2 regions of the Niabella soli DSM 19437 genome follow, and region 2 is predicted to be linked to the other one. Evidence: riboswitches for the same ligand, from Rfam matches in the RefSeq annotation. Region 2 holds a riboswitch; the other holds the start of a gene.
The links. A riboswitch is a leader RNA that binds a small molecule or an ion and turns the genes downstream of it on or off. The one in region 2 is predicted to bind cobalamin.
Positions count from the first base shown of each region.

Region 1: linked by a shared signal. The riboswitch ahead of metE (5-methyltetrahydropteroyltriglutamate--homocysteine S-methyltransferase) and the one ahead of NIASO_RS07670 (TonB-dependent receptor plug domain-containing protein) in region 2 are both predicted to bind cobalamin.

Region 1 is NZ_CP007035.1:3,563,558-3,570,527, reverse strand. It holds gene dnaN (DNA polymerase III subunit beta) at 1-993, shown strand, start outside; gene NIASO_RS14965 (hypothetical protein) at 1,131-2,261, shown strand; gene NIASO_RS14960 (TPM domain-containing protein) at 2,417-2,992, shown strand; gene NIASO_RS14955 (cysteine-rich CWC family protein) at 3,098-3,343, opposite strand; gene metE (5-methyltetrahydropteroyltriglutamate--homocysteine S-methyltransferase) at 3,346-5,673, opposite strand; cobalamin riboswitch at 5,842-6,034, opposite strand; gene NIASO_RS14945 (putative signal transducing protein) at 6,104-6,523, shown strand; gene NIASO_RS14940 (sterol desaturase family protein) at 6,520-6,970, shown strand, end outside.
Region 2 is NZ_CP007035.1:1,815,579-1,823,941, forward strand. It holds gene NIASO_RS19635 (CPBP family intramembrane glutamic endopeptidase) at 91-573, opposite strand; cobalamin riboswitch at 838-1,027, shown strand; gene NIASO_RS07670 (TonB-dependent receptor plug domain-containing protein) at 1,136-3,007, shown strand; gene NIASO_RS07675 (Dph6-related ATP pyrophosphatase) at 3,141-3,860, shown strand; gene NIASO_RS07680 (MarC family protein) at 3,901-4,491, shown strand; tRNA gene NIASO_RS07685 (tRNA-Arg) at 4,604-4,675, shown strand; gene rny (ribonuclease Y) at 4,894-6,453, shown strand; gene NIASO_RS07695 (multidrug effflux MFS transporter) at 6,558-7,787, shown strand; gene rplS (50S ribosomal protein L19) at 7,873-8,259, shown strand.

The sequences.
Region 1 (6,970 bases), 1.7 Mb from region 2:
CTGACCATTGTGGCCACAGACCTTGAAACGGTGATGAAAACGGAGATGCCCGTAGAGGCCAAGGACAACGGTCGTGTTTGTATCCCGGCGAAGATCCTGATCGATTCTTTAAAAAATATCCCGGAGCAGCCGCTTACGTTCAATATCGATAAAAACTACAGTGTTGAAATTACAAGTGATAACGGAAAATACAAGGTAATGGGCGAAAACCCGGACAATTTTCCGAAGGAGCCTACTGCCGACGACGCCTCCAGTTTTACTATGACCTCAACTGCCCTGGTTACAGCAATTAATAAAACCTTGTTTGCGACCAGTACCGATGATCTGCGGCCGGCTATGACAGGCGTGTTTTTTGAGCTGGATAAAAATGGGATACAGTTTGTAGCAACAGATGCGCACCGGCTGGTACGTTATAAGAGAACCGATGTAAGTTCTCCGAATACCGATACATTTATTGTCCCGCGCAAACCTCTGAACCTGCTAAAATCGGCGTTGCCGGATAACGAGGATGAAATCACCATCAACTATAACAGCAACCATTTTTTTGTAATACACGGAACCACGCAAATGAGCTGCCGGCTGATCGATGCCCGTTTCCCGGACTATAAAGTAGTAATTCCTAAAGAAAACCCGTACCGGTTGACGGTGAACAGGACGGAGTTCCTGGGGGCCTTGCGGCGGGTAAGTGTTTTTAGTAACAAAAGCACCTACCAGGTGGCGCTGAACATTAGCGGCAGCGAACTGCAACTGGCTGCACAGGACGTAGATTTTAGCTTTGAAGGGAACGAGCGTATGAAATGCCAGTATAACGGGGAAGACCTGGTAATTGCTTTTAATGCCAAATTCCTTATCGAGATGCTGAACGCAACCGATAGCGAGGAAGTATATATGGAATTAAGCACGCCAACCAAAGCGGGCCTGATAAAGCCAATGGACCAGGAAGAAGCGGAAGAACTGCTGATGCTGGTAATGCCGCTGATGCTGAACCAGTAATTAGAAGAAGCATTTCGGCAACGCCACATTCCATTCCACAAGCCAGCGTAGGCTATATACGTAAACAGCGCCGTGCATATTGCGCCTGAGTTCGCCTTATGTGTGTATATCGTATTTTAAAAACTGCTATTTTTTGTATGGCGTTGCTTGCAGCGACCATTGCCGGCAAGGCGAATGATACATTAACTTCCTACCGGCTGCTGAAACGAATAGCGGCCCTCCAGGTAAAAGAAAATGACATTTTCCCTGCCGGCGCTTTTCCTTCCTACCGCATGTATGCCCTTAATAAAACCAGGTGGAAAGCAGATATAAATCCTTTTTTCACCGGGCTGGTTGCGCTCACGCTGCGTACGATACAATCCCGTTTAACGCCTTACCAGCAGCAGATGGCAACGGCGATCATTGAAAAAACCCGCCCTGTTTTTAATAAGTTTTTAAACCGGACGGGGCGGATCTCCTACAATTTCTGGCCAACAGATACGGTTAAAGTTTTCCCCAACGGCGGCTGGCTGAACTGGATGGATCAAACAGAATCGATTCCGGATGATCTGGACGATACCAGCATTATCTTACTGGCGCTTGACGCTCCTCCTGCGCTGGCGAAGCAGGCGCATGATTCCATGCAGCAGTATATCAATACCCGGTCAGGAAAGATAAAGAACACCCTCAAAAGATACCGCCACCTGCCCGCCTATTCGACCTGGTATGGTAAAAAAATGCCCATCGATTTTGACGTATCCGTGCTTGCCAATGTGCTGTACATGGTGCAGCGATATCATTTAAACTGGACAATTGCCGACTCTGCCAGCCTGCGGCTACTTGAAAACAGTATTAAAAGTAAGGCCATCATTTCAAGGCCCGCTTATATCTCGCCCCATTATAAGCGAACCCCGGTTATTCTTTATCACCTGGCGCGGTTGATGGCATTAAAACCTATTCCGGAACTGGAATTGTATAAACCCCTGCTCGTAAAAACGGCAAAAAAGCTGCTGAGGCGATCAAAAAATACCCAGGACCAGGTCATTTTAAGTACGGCACTTTTACGTTGGGGCGAGCTGGCCGCAAACCTGCTGAATGGGCAATGCTTCACTATCGATCCAATAGAAAGTGATCTTTTTAGTTTTTTTATTGCAAATATGACCTCCATTGCCCCCAATCCGTTCAAAAGCATATTGGGTGCAACAAAGATCGGTGTGTTTTATTACTATTGCCCGGCCTATGATAATTTGTTACTGCTGGAGTATGCCGCCTTAACGCAGGCGCAATAAACCGCCCTGTTTTCATTTTGTTAAGCTGCATTAATGGCTCGCACAAAATTTTTAACAAGATTTTCTTTTTATATTGGTCTTTTGTTAAATAAATAAATCAGCCCTTTCATTTCCATTAATTTTGCGGCAGCCTTTGGCAAACTAAAAATTGATTTATGCAAAAAAAGATTTTTCTGGGTGCATTTGTATTGATGACCCTTTCTATTTTCTCCTGTAGTTCTGGTAAAAAGTTAAGCGAGTCGGTTCATTCCCGTGATGCTGACGGCAGGGAGGTAAAGATCAAATATCCCCAACAGCAGACCGCAACACCGCAGAATATTAATATGTCTTACGACTTTGAGCAATTGTTTACCCCCGCTCAAAACAGCAAAATAGATAGCCTGGTGCGCATATTTGAAAGAAGCAATATGATCTCCATAAAGGTGGTAACGCTTCCGGCAGATAATGTGGCGGGGGGCAATTTTAACAATAATAACCAGGCGCTTTTAAAAGAATGGGAAGGCGTTCATGGAAATACAGATAAAGCCATGGTCCTGTCCATAAGTAAATCCCTTGGAAAGGTTGCTGTTGATTATGGTCCTTTTGTAGGGAAACTGCTCCCCCGCAACGAAGCCGAACAGATCATTGCAACGGACATCCAGCCGGTATTAAGCAGTGGGCAAGCCTTTGATGGCGCCTGGAAGGGATTGAATGACCTTATGGATGCGATCCGGCGGAATATTAAAATATAACCTGCAGTAATAGTTATAAAAAACGCAAAAGCAGTTGAATTGCTTTTGCGTTTTTTGTTTGAGCTCCTTTGCCCGGACCAGCTAATTGCGCCACCGGCGGGGACCTTAGTCTCCTCTGTAAAAAATACCCAGGATCTTTTTCAGTCGGTCCTGAAAATGGTTCTTATGATAGCGCTCTTTCATTTTAAGCATGCATTTACTGCAAAGACAATCATCATATTGTTCACCGATGAAATCCCTTTCGGCAGCCGTCAGCTTTATCTGGCTGCACTGACAAAGCAAAATACTGCCCACTTTGCATTCAAAGGGTTGTTTGCAGCACGGGCAATATTTATCTTCATGCTGACACATAATTATTCCGGGACAGGAGCGTTTATTTTTTTACGCAATGTTTTTGCTGCTTGGACCATTGCAATCAATGCCTGGGAAGTCTCTTCCCAGCCGCGCGTTTTTAAACCACAGTCGGGATTTACCCACAGGCGTTCCGCCGGAATATAAGTTAACGCCTTTTCCATCAGTCCCATCATTTCTTCTTTTGACGGAACACGGGGCGCGTGAATATCATATACGCCTGGCCCGATATCGTTCGGATATTCAAATGAAGCAAAGGCATCCAGCAGCTCCATTTGGGAGCGCGAGGTCTCTATCGTGATCACGTCCGCATCCATTGCAGCAATATGATCAATAATATCATTGAATTCTGAATAACACATATGTGTATGGATCTGTGTTTTATCCTGAACACCGGCAGATGTAATGCGAAAGGCTGTTACTGCCCACTTCAGGTACTCCGGCTGTTGTTCCTTTCTTAAAGGTAACCCTTCCCTTATCGCCGGCTCATCAATCTGGATGATTTTTATACCCGCTTTTTCCAGATCCAACACTTCATCACGGATGGCCAGTGCAATCTGGTTGCAGGTAACGCTGCGGGGCTGATCATCGCGTACAAAGCTCCACTGCAAAATAGTGACGGGCCCTGTAAGCATTCCCTTTACAGGCTTGCCGGTCAGTGATTGGGCGTAGGCACTCCATCCAACGGTCATGGGCCTGGGGCGGCATACATCGCCGTAGAGCACAGGAGGTTTTACACAGCGGCTGCCGTAGCTCTGTACCCAGCCATTTTGGGTAAAGGCAAAGCCCGCCAGCTGTTCGCCAAAATATTCCACCATGTCATTACGCTCAAACTCCCCGTGTACCAACACGTCCAGCCCGATCGTCTCCTGCCATTGAATGGCCTTATTGGTCGCTTCTTGCAGCAGTTGATTATAATCCGTATCAGAAAGCTGTTGCTTTTTCCACTGTGCCCGCCAGTTACGTATCTCTTTTGTCTGAGGAAAAGAACCGATCGTGGTGGTGGCAAAAAGCGGAAGATCCAGCTCCTGTTGTTTTTCTTTTCTTATGGGAAAAGAGCTTTTTCTTTCAGCATCCGAAGCGGTGATAGCCGTTACACGTGCTTTCACCTGCTGATTATGGATCAATGAGGAGGTGTTGCGGGCCTCGATACAGCGCGTATTCTCTGCCAGGAGTGCTTTTGAATTGGGCTTGTCCGGACTTGTTGCTATTTGTTTCAGCACTGCCACTTCTGCCAGCTTTTGTTTGGCAAAGGCCACCCACTGTTTGATTTCCCCGGTAAGATTTTTTTCCTCTGTTTCCATATCCAGATCGCAGGGCACATGCAAAAGGGAGCAGGAAGGAGCCAGCCAGATCCGATCGGCTCCGATCTTTTGTTTTGCGGTTTCAATAAGGGTAAGGGATCGCTGAAAATTATTTTTCCAGATATTTCTGCCGTCCACAATTCCAAGAGACAAATGTGTTCGGGCATTGACGAACCCGGTAGCCAGGATATCATCTAATTGCGAAGGGCAGCGCACCAGGTCGACGTGCAATGTATGTACCGGAAGACTGAGGGCCGTTTCCAGGTTCTTTCCAAAACAATCAAAGTAATTGGTCAAAATAATTTTAATATTCGGTACGCGCTTCTGAAGCGTGGTGTATGCAATAATAAGCGCTTGTTGTTCTTCCCTGGAAAGATCCAGCGCCAAACAAGGTTCATCCAGTTGCACATAAAAAGCGCCGCAGGCATCCAGTTTTTCCAGCACTTCAATATATACCGGTAGCAGATTTTTTAGCAGATCAATACGATGAAAGCCTGCTTCTTTTTCTTTTCCAGACAGCAGAAAGGTTACCGGTCCGATCAACACAGGTTTTGCGGCATAACCTGCTTTCTTTGCTTCGATAAACTGGTGTATTACAGTTTGATTAAAGAAAGAGAATTTTTGATCTTTCCTGAATTCAGGTACGATATAGTGGTAGTTGGTATCAAACCACTTAGTCATTTCCATTGCCGTAAGATCATATCCGTTTTGCTGATACCCTCTTGCCATCGCAAAGAACAGATCCAGATCGTTTAAGCGCTCCCGTTCCATCAGGGGATGGTAGCGTTCAGGAATAGCGCCCGTCATCAGGCAGGTGTCCAGCACCTGGTCGTAGAACGAAAAATCATTTACCGGGATAAGATCAATGCCGGCGTCTTTTTGAAGTTGCCAGTTGTTGTTGCGGATGGCTCTGGCTGTTTGTTCCAGTTGGCGGCCGTCGATCCTGCGTTGCCAATACTGTTCGCAGGCTTTTTTTAGTTCCCGGTTGCTACCAATACGCGGGTAGCCGAGGTTGTGCGTTTGCATTTTCTTTTAACTTTTAAATGAATGATAAGTTAAAAGCCCTTGCAGATTTCGCAATGCTGTACTATGGTAAAAGTAAAAATAGCTGATGCTGCCGACGGAGATAGGCAAGGAATATTCCGTTGCAAAAGAACAGGCACCATACTGATCGTTGCTTCAAACCGCGAAAGCATTGTTCCTACGGAAAAGGCAGGTCTCCTGGCTTACAGCGGCGTTTACCATCCTTCCCATCCCTTTTAACAGGACAGTGGATATTACATGGGCAACGCCTTTGGCTGATTACAGTTGCGCGACAGCTCGTGATTGAAACACGATTCCCTATTATCCCTAATCTTCATTAAGGACCCTTTCCGGTTGATGAAAAATGAAAGAACTTAGGAGGCAAATGTAACTAAAACATTTTTTATTTAAGATACTGCAATAACTTTAATATATGAACTTTGTTGTTGCAGCTACATATGACAATTATATTGACGCCCACCTGGCATTGGGAAATTTGCTGAGCGAAGACATTAATTGCTGGCTGAAGGACGAGAACACCATTGCTGTTCATCCCGGCCTCATCAATGCCATAGGAGGTATAAAACTGATGGTGGCTGCGCCGCAGATCGGGCGGGCAGTGGAAATACTAAGGACCACAAAACAACAATTCCAGGAACAAAACCCCTGTCCCAATTGCGGATCCACCAACGTGGAGTACATCACCACTCCCAGAAAATCATCCACCTGGCTGGCAACTTTTATAAGCATGGTGCGGTTTGGAGGAGCACAGATGGCTGTTGACAAAGTATACCATTGCTTTGATTGCGGGTTCGAGTTTGAAGACCCCGAAACGAAAAAGGAGGCCCCATGAATGGAATGATAACCTATTTTTCAACACTGGAACAACGCCCGCTGGAGCGGATGGCCCTGCTGGCAGGAGGGCTCCTGTTCTTCTGGATCATCGAAGGCGCCATTCCTTTATTTCATTTAAAATACCGGAAAACCAAGTTTTCCCATGCATTGGTCAATTTCGGATTTACGGTCATGCACCTCATCATCCACACCGCGCTGGCGGTATTGATCGTATTGCTCTCCGATTGGTGCAGGAATACCGGTTTTGGCCTGGTATACTGGTTGCATTCCGGGGTGTGGGGTGCGGTTGTTATCGGGGTACTGGCATTGGATTTCAGCAGTTGGCTGGTACACTGGGTCATGCATAAACAGGCATATTTGTGGCGATACCATCTGGTACACCACAGTGATAATAAGGTTGACGTAACCACCGGGCTGCGCCATCATCCGGGGGATAGTTTTTTAC
Region 2 (8,363 bases):
TACGGGTGATTGGAAATAAAAGCGATTAGTTAAAACGAAGCTGATCTTTTTCAAATTCCCCGGAGGTCGTATACAACAACCAATAGCAGTTTATTTTAAAACTATTGACAATAATACAGCCAAAACATTCCACCCTGCATGTAAGAGACAAGTTCCTGTAAACGGGTGATTGTTCTTCTTAGATAAGATTGTATAAAAAAAGCCTAATACAAGCCCAACAAAAAAAGCTCTAAACATACGGGTAAAGGAGTCATAATGCAGTAAGCCAAAGAAAACAGAGGAAATGAAGATGGCGTTTATATTATTTTTTTTAAAGTAGCTTTTTATTGAATGAATAATTAACTTTTGAAAAAGAAACGTTTCAATAATTGGAGCAAGAATTACAGCTAATACCCCCTGGAAAATGAGCGACTCATTTCGTTTGTTACCGGACGGCTGTACATAGCCGTTTTGTATCGCCCCTGCCTCGATAATTGCAAAAATTATATTAATAAAAAGGATTCCAATTAACAACAAAACACCCAGGTATAGCGGATTGATCTTAAGAGCAAATCTGTATACTTTTCTTATCATCAAAATTTTTTAGCTTCTTATTTAAAGTAAAAGGCAATAACAAAACAATTCTATTATCTCCGGGCTACCGGTTATTCATCTTCCTCAAACCCATCCAAAAAATCACGTGGATCAAAATCCTCCTCATCTTCTTTTAAAAAATCGTTTTCCATAATATTTTTCATCCATTATTACCGGGTGCTAACAATGCCTAAAAGATACATTCATTAATCCAGAAAACACCTTCATAACTAAAATATTCATGCTTGAGTCCATCACCTTCCCTACATTTGCAGCGAATTTGGTTTCCCGCCACTGGCGGGATGAAAAGGGAAGCCGGTGCAAGTCCGGCGCTATCCCCGTAGCTGTAACGTCCATAGAAATGTTTTGTTAGTGCACCACTCCGGCGCTTTTGTTGGGGGAAGGTAAACAAAACGGACGAAGCCAGAAGACCTGCCGGTTCAGTTAAAACAATATTCAGCTTTCGGGAGAAAAAGCAGTGTTCTTTAGGCGGCGCAATCCTTGCAGCGTTTAAAAAATCTTCTAGTATTCCACCGGAGGCAGTCACTTAAAATCATTTAAAATGAAAAAGATTTTGATCGTGGCTGCTGTTTTGTACAGTAGCCTGTTGCACGCCCAGGACGATTCCACTTTATTAAACAACGTAACGGTAACGGCCACCCGGTTTCCCAAAAAAATAAGCGAAACCGGAAAGGTCGTCACTATCATTTCAAAGGAAGACTTAGAAAAACAAGGCAGCAAAGATCTGGCGCAGATCTTAAATGAGCAGGCGGCTATTGTTGTTAACGGGGCCGGCAGCAATATGGGAAAAGATAAAAGCATTTATATACGCGGCGCTGCAAACGGGTATACGGTTATCCTGCTGAATGGTATCCCGGTAAATGATCCCACCGGCGTTTCCGGAGCCTTCGACCTTCGCATGCTGCCGGTTGAAAACATCGAGCGTATTGAAATTTTAAAAGGTGCTCAAAGTACGTTGTACGGATCCGACGCCATTGCCGGAGTGATCAACATCATCACCAAAAAAGGAAACGGCAAACCCGCAAATTTGTATGGCGGCCTGTCCTACGGTTCGCGGCATACGCTAAAAACCAATGCAGGACTGTATGGGAGCTTCGGCGCTTCTTCTTACAATGTTTCTTTTGTGCACAATGAAACCCGCGGAATAGCTGAAGCAAAAGACACTTTAGGTACCAAAAATTTCCCCAACAATGGGATGCTTTTAAATGCCATTAGTATGGATGTTGATGGGGCGGTTACCGATCAATTGCACATAAAACCCTTTTTCCGTTATTCCTACTTTAGTGGCAGCTTTGCCGGCGGCGCTTTTGTTCCGGCCACAAATAACTTCACCTCGGGACTGCTATCTGCCGGAACCCAGGGGGTGTATAACCTTACGCATGGAAGCATCACCGGCTTATTTTCTTATGATGAAGTAAACAGGAATTATGCGGGAAGTTTCGCTTCCGGTTACAAGGGCACTAAAAAAACAGCGGAATTGTTTGCACACCTGGACCTGCAACAATATGTTCAAACCTTGTTTGGCGTACGTTATGACGAATTTGAAATGAAAAACCCCAATCCTAACACTGCAGATACCTCCATCAGGGTGATCAGCCCCTATGTGATGGTTTTTCTGCGCAACCTGGGCGGTTTTAATTTTGAAGCCGGAGGCCGCTTGAACCATCACTCAAAGTACGGGAATACGGTTACCTATACATTAAACCCTTCCTACCTGATCAATAACCAGTTCAAAATATTCGCAAACTGGGGTACGGCATTCAGAGCGCCCTACCTTTCTGAATTGTATGGCGCTTATGGCGCGAATCCCGGGCTGAAACCCGAACAATCACAAACACTGGAAGGAGGCCTCCAATATACCAGCGCTGATAAAAAAGCCGATGCCCGGATCGTTGGCTTTTTAAGGAATACTAAAAACATTATTACCTATGATCAAAACTATGTGTATACGAATTATAACCGGCAAAAAGACCATGGCATTGAAGTAGAAGCAACCTTAAAACCCGTCGACCCCCTTACATTGAAATTATTCTACGCCTTTGTAGAAGGTAAAGTAACCACTGATAACGGCCAGGGAAAGGATACTACCTTTAATAATTTATTCAAACGCGCAAAAAACAGCTTTGGCGCTAATATAGGCTATCAGGTCACTCCACGCTTCAGCGTCAACACCAATCTGAATTTTTATGGTAAACGTAAAGACCTGTATTATAATTCAGCAACATTCGCCTCCGAAAACGTGGACCTTAAATCCTATGTTTTGTGGGACCTGTATGCAGAATACAAGTTGGCAAAGGATCATATAAAAGTATTTGCGCAAACAACTAATCTTTTAAATGCCCGATATTATGAAACCTACGGCTACGCTGTTTGGGGACGCGCATTTAATGCGGGCTTCCGGTTTCAGTTATAATTAAAGCTATCAGGACTTTTAGTTGTAAAATAGCATATGGTATCGGCAGAAGAGAAACGACAGACGTGAGATGCTCACGTCTGTCGTTTGACATTTCACGATTAGGACAGCACCAGTCATTTCTTAACTTCTAATGATTAAAACAATGGTCCTGCAAAAGGAAAAGATCCCCATACTGTTAAGCTGGAGCGGCGGCAAAGATGCTGCCTGCACCCTGCACCGGCTACGGCAGGGCGATATATATGAAGTACGCTACCTGCTGACCACTTTCAACAAAGACCACCGGTCGGCGATGCACGAAACGCCGGAGCACCTGATCGAAGCTCAATCTGAGGCAACGGGTATCCCGCTGTTGAAAATTTTTGTTCCCGAAAATGATACAAACGGTTACGAAAAAGAATTGTCAAAAGTATTGCTCCAGATGCGTCAGAAAGGAATTGAAACGGTAGCTTTTGGCGATATTCATCTCCAGGATTTAAGGGCATACCGGGAACAACAATTGGCGCAGATCGGATTTAAAGCATTGTTCCCTATTTGGGATATTGACAGCTATACCTATCTGATCGATTTTTTCAGAAGCGGTTTCCGGTCGGTCATCTGCTGCGTCAATGAATCCATGCTGCCTGCGGGTTTTTGCGGCCAGCAGCTTACCCCCGCCCTTATTGCTTCCTTTCCTGCTACTGCAGACCCCTGCGGCGAAAACGGCGAGTACCACAGTTTTTGCTTTGAAGGGCCTGTTTTCCGGCACCCCATTCCTTATAAAGCAACCGGTTTTTTTGAAAAATTCTTTCCTTCACCGGTAGCCCGCCGTACACAGGTTCGCTTTCATCATTTAGATTTGGACCGTTGTTAGCTGTTTTCTACGGCAACAATTAACTTTGCTCCAAAAAAAAATGGAACCACTCAATTACAAAGCGATCGTAACGGTGTCCTTCACCCTGTTTGCTATTATTGATGTTGTGGGCTCTATTCCTATTTTAATATCGATCAAAGACAAAGTGGGCGGCATCCGCGAAGGGAGGGTCACCCTGATTGCCGGCGCTTTGATGATCCTGTTTCTTTTTCTGGGGGAGCCCATTTTAAATATTTTGGGACTGGACGTAAAATCATTCGCCGTTGCGGGCTCCATCGTGATCTTTATTCTGGGACTGGAAATGGTGCTGGGCGTGGAATTTTTTAAATCGGACGATGATGTAAAAGCCGCCACCCTGGTGCCGCTGGCATTCCCCCTGATCGCCGGGTCCGGAACCCTCACCACTATTATGTCCTTAAAAGCGAATTATAAAGAAGCCACGATCCTGATCGCCATCCTCCTCAACCTCCTGGTGATCTACCTTGTATTAAAATCGCTTGCACAATTATCAAAAATGTTGGGCAAAAGCGGCCTGATCGCCATACGGAAATTTTTTGGCGTCATATTGTTGGCCATCGCCATAAAAATATTTGCTTCCAATGCTGCCGGGCTTTTCCAGCATATACAATAGTTTGTGTTTTATGATTGAAAACAGTTATCTTCGCGCTCCGGTTTTTTTGAGATAATTTGAAAATCAGGATGCATTAGCACATTTTCAAATTTCCACATTATCACATTAAATTGGCCTCGTAGTACAATGGATAGTATAAGAGTTTCCGAAGCTCCAGATACAGGTTCGATTCCTGTCGAGGCTACTAACTTCCCGATAAGCATACCACAAGCGTTCTTACTGCCTTCAAAAAGAGCTATTGCTTTTAGCCCGTGATTGACATTATTTTAAAACTTATCATTTTTTCCTCCCGCTTTTGTATCTTCGCCGCTATGCCCGTCCGCAGGACTGTTAATCACCTGCAGGGCACTGAAGCTTAATGAATTGTAGAATCTTTTCTGAAAAGAAAGCAAAAAAAATTAAATGGATCCATTAATAATTGTTTACATCGTGGTGGCCCTGGTTGCGGGCCTTATAGCGGGCAAACTGGTTTTTGCCAAAAATACACAACAAAAGATCGATGAGGCGGAAGGGAACGCAAAAAATATCCTTAAAGAGGCTGAACTGAAGGCGGAAACGATCCGCAAAGAGAAAGAGCTGGAAGCAAAAGAACGCTTTGTTTCTTTAAAAGCGGCGCATGAAAAAGAAGTGAACGAGCGCAATCGCAAAATATCAGATTCCGAAAACCGTATCAAGCAAAAGGAACAATCGCTAAGCCAGAAAGAGGCAAACGCCGATAAGCAGGTTAAAGAAAATGATGCCATTAAAGAGAACCTGAACCGGCAGATCGAGTTGGTAAATAAAAAGCGTACTGAGCTGGAAAAGCACCAGGAAGAGCATATCCGCCGGCTGGAAAAAATAGCGGGACTATCCGCTGAGGAAGCGAAGACACAACTGGTGGAAAGCCTGAAAAATGAGGCACAAACCCAGGCCATCGGGATCCAGCAGGAAATTATTGACGAAGCGAAGCAAAAAGCCAATAAAGAAGCGCGTAAAATCATCATTCAAACCATCCAGCGGACCGCCGCGGAACAAGCTATTGAAAACTCCATCACCGTTTTCAACCTGGAAAGCGATGAAGTAAAAGGCCAGATCATTGGTCGCGAGGGCCGTAATATCCGTGCTTTGGAAGCCGCAACCGGTGTGGATCTGATCGTTGATGATACGCCTGAGGCCATCCTCCTCTCCTGCTTTGACCCGCTGCGCCGGGAAATTGCCCGGTTAAGTTTGCAGCGACTGGTTACCGATGGCCGTATTCACCCTGCGCGTATTGAAGAAGTGGTGGAAAAAACCCGTAAGCAGATTGAAGAGCAGGTAATGGAAATTGGCGAGCGTACCGTTATTGACCTGGGTATTCACGGGCTGCATAAAGAACTGGTAAGAATGGTGGGCCGTATGCGCTACCGTTCTTCTTACGGACAGAACCTGCTGATGCACAGCCGGGAAACGGCAAACCTTTGTGCCATCATGGCGGCTGAATTGGGGCTGAATCCCAAACTGGCGAAACGTGCCGGCCTGCTGCACGATATTGGTAAAGTGCCCGATGAAGAATCAGAATTAAGCCACGCCTTACTGGGAGCTAAGCTGGCGGAAAAATATGGTGAAAATCCTGCCGTGGTTAACGCAATAGCAGCGCACCATGATGAGACAGAAATGCAGTACGTTATTTCCCCGATCGTTCAGGCCTGCGATGCCATCAGTGGTGCCAGGCCGGGTGCCCGCAGGGAGATCATGCAACAATATCTCCAGCGTATTAAGGACCTGGAAAACCTTGCTACCAGCTACCCCGGAGTGGAGAAGGCTTATGCCATCCAGGCGGGGCGCGAGTTGCGCGTAATTGTAGAATCTGATAAAGTGAGCGACCAGGATAGCGATAAACTGTCGTTTGAGATCGCCCAGAAAATACAAACAGAAATGACCTTCCCCGGCCAGATCAAAGTGACCGTGATCCGTGAAAAACGAGCGGTGAACGTAGCGAGATAGTTTATAGTTCGTAGTTCATGGTTCATAGATTTCCTGGCTATGAACCACGAACCATAAACTATGAACCAATTGCCTTCTGAACTCCGTACCTTTGCGCCTTCTTTATGAGAAAACAAAGGTTTATTCATTTATTGATATTGGGACTGCTTTCAGCAATTGGCCCTTTTTCTATTGATATGTATCTGCCGGGGTTCCCGGATATTGCAAAAGACCTCCACACCAATGTAAGCCGGGTTGCCTTAACCTTATCCGGGTTTTTTATAGGCATTGCCATCGGGCAACTCTTATACGGTCCGCTTTTAGATAAATACGGAAGAAAAAAACCGATGTACATAGGCATGGTGCTATATGTCCTCGCCTCTTTTAGCGCTCCTTTTGTTAAAACGGTGGAAATGCTGATCGCCCTGCGCTTTCTTCAGGCCATCGGAGGCTGCGTCGGAATGGTGGCTTCCAGGGCCATGGTCCGCGACCTGTTTGATGTAACCGAAAGCGCCAAGGTTTTTTCATTATTAATGCTGGTGGTAGGCGTTTCTCCGATTATTGCCCCTACGGTAGGCGGCTATCTTGCGGCTGCTTTTGGCTGGCCTTCCATTTTTATGGTATTGGGAAGCATCGGAGCAGTGATCCTCGTAATGGTGATCATATGGTTGCCCGAATCAAAAAAGCCAGACCCGCATTATTCCCTTTACCCCAAAGCGATCCTGGGCAAGTTCGGTGCTGTAATGAAGAACAGCACTTTTTTGGTGTACACTTTCACCGGCGCGTTTACCGCCGCCGGTTTGTATGCATATATTTCAGGATCTCCCCATGTGTTTATGGAAATATTTGGCGTAAGCGAAAGGGTATACGGCTGGATCTTTGCCATCATTGCCGCAGGCCTTATTATTGCCACCCAGATCAATGCACAGATCCTGAAAAGGGTTTCCAGTAACGATATCATCCCCAGGGCCGTGAGCTTTCAGGTACTGACCGGCATATTATTATTTGCCGGATTCGCCTTAAACTGGCTGGGTCTTTATGGCGGTATCGTTCTTTGCTGCTTATTCCTGGCCTGCCAGGGCTTTACCTTTCCTAATGCCTCGGCGCTGGCCATTGCACCCTTTAGAAATGATGCCGGCAGCGCTTCTGCCTTGCTGGGCTTTATTCAAATGGCGGTAGGTGCATCTGTAACGGCGGTGATGAGCCTGTTTCATTCTACCAGCGCTGTTCCCATGGCCGGCGTAATGGCCCTCTGTGCCATTACCGCTATAATTATTTTGCTGTTCGGTGGCAAGACCCTGAAGAAGCAATCTTTAGCAATTAATAATCAGCAGGTTGGCGACCCGGGCATTTAACAATCACCGGCCGGAAAGATAATAGCTCTTTTTTTTGGAAAATAGTTGGTTCCGCATTACCTTTGCATTCCTAAAATTTTGAGTTATGAGCAGCGCTATAGATTTTGTACATGAACAACTGACTCCGAAAAAGTCGTTCCCTGCCTTTAAAGCTGGCGATAATATTACCGTTAATTATAAAATTATCGAAGGTAATAAAGAAAGGATCCAGTCTTTTAAAGGAGATGTAATTAAAAAACAAGGAAACGGCAGCACTGCTACTTTCACTGTTCGTAAAATTTCTGACGGTATTGGTGTGGAAAGATTATTCCCCTTTACTTCTCCCAATATCGATTCTATTGTATTAAATAAAGTGGGACAAGTACGCCGCGCGAAACTGTTCTATCAGAGAGAGCGTTTTGGCAAAAGCGCCCGCATCCGTGAAAAACGCATGGCGGTTGCTACAGCAGCTTCTGCAAAAGAAAAAGCATAATTTTTATTAGAAGATTTTTATACCTGGTCCCGCCCCGCAATTACGGAGCGGGATTTTTTATTGCTATTGTCTTTCAATTGCTTTTGCCTTACCGCCCTACCGGC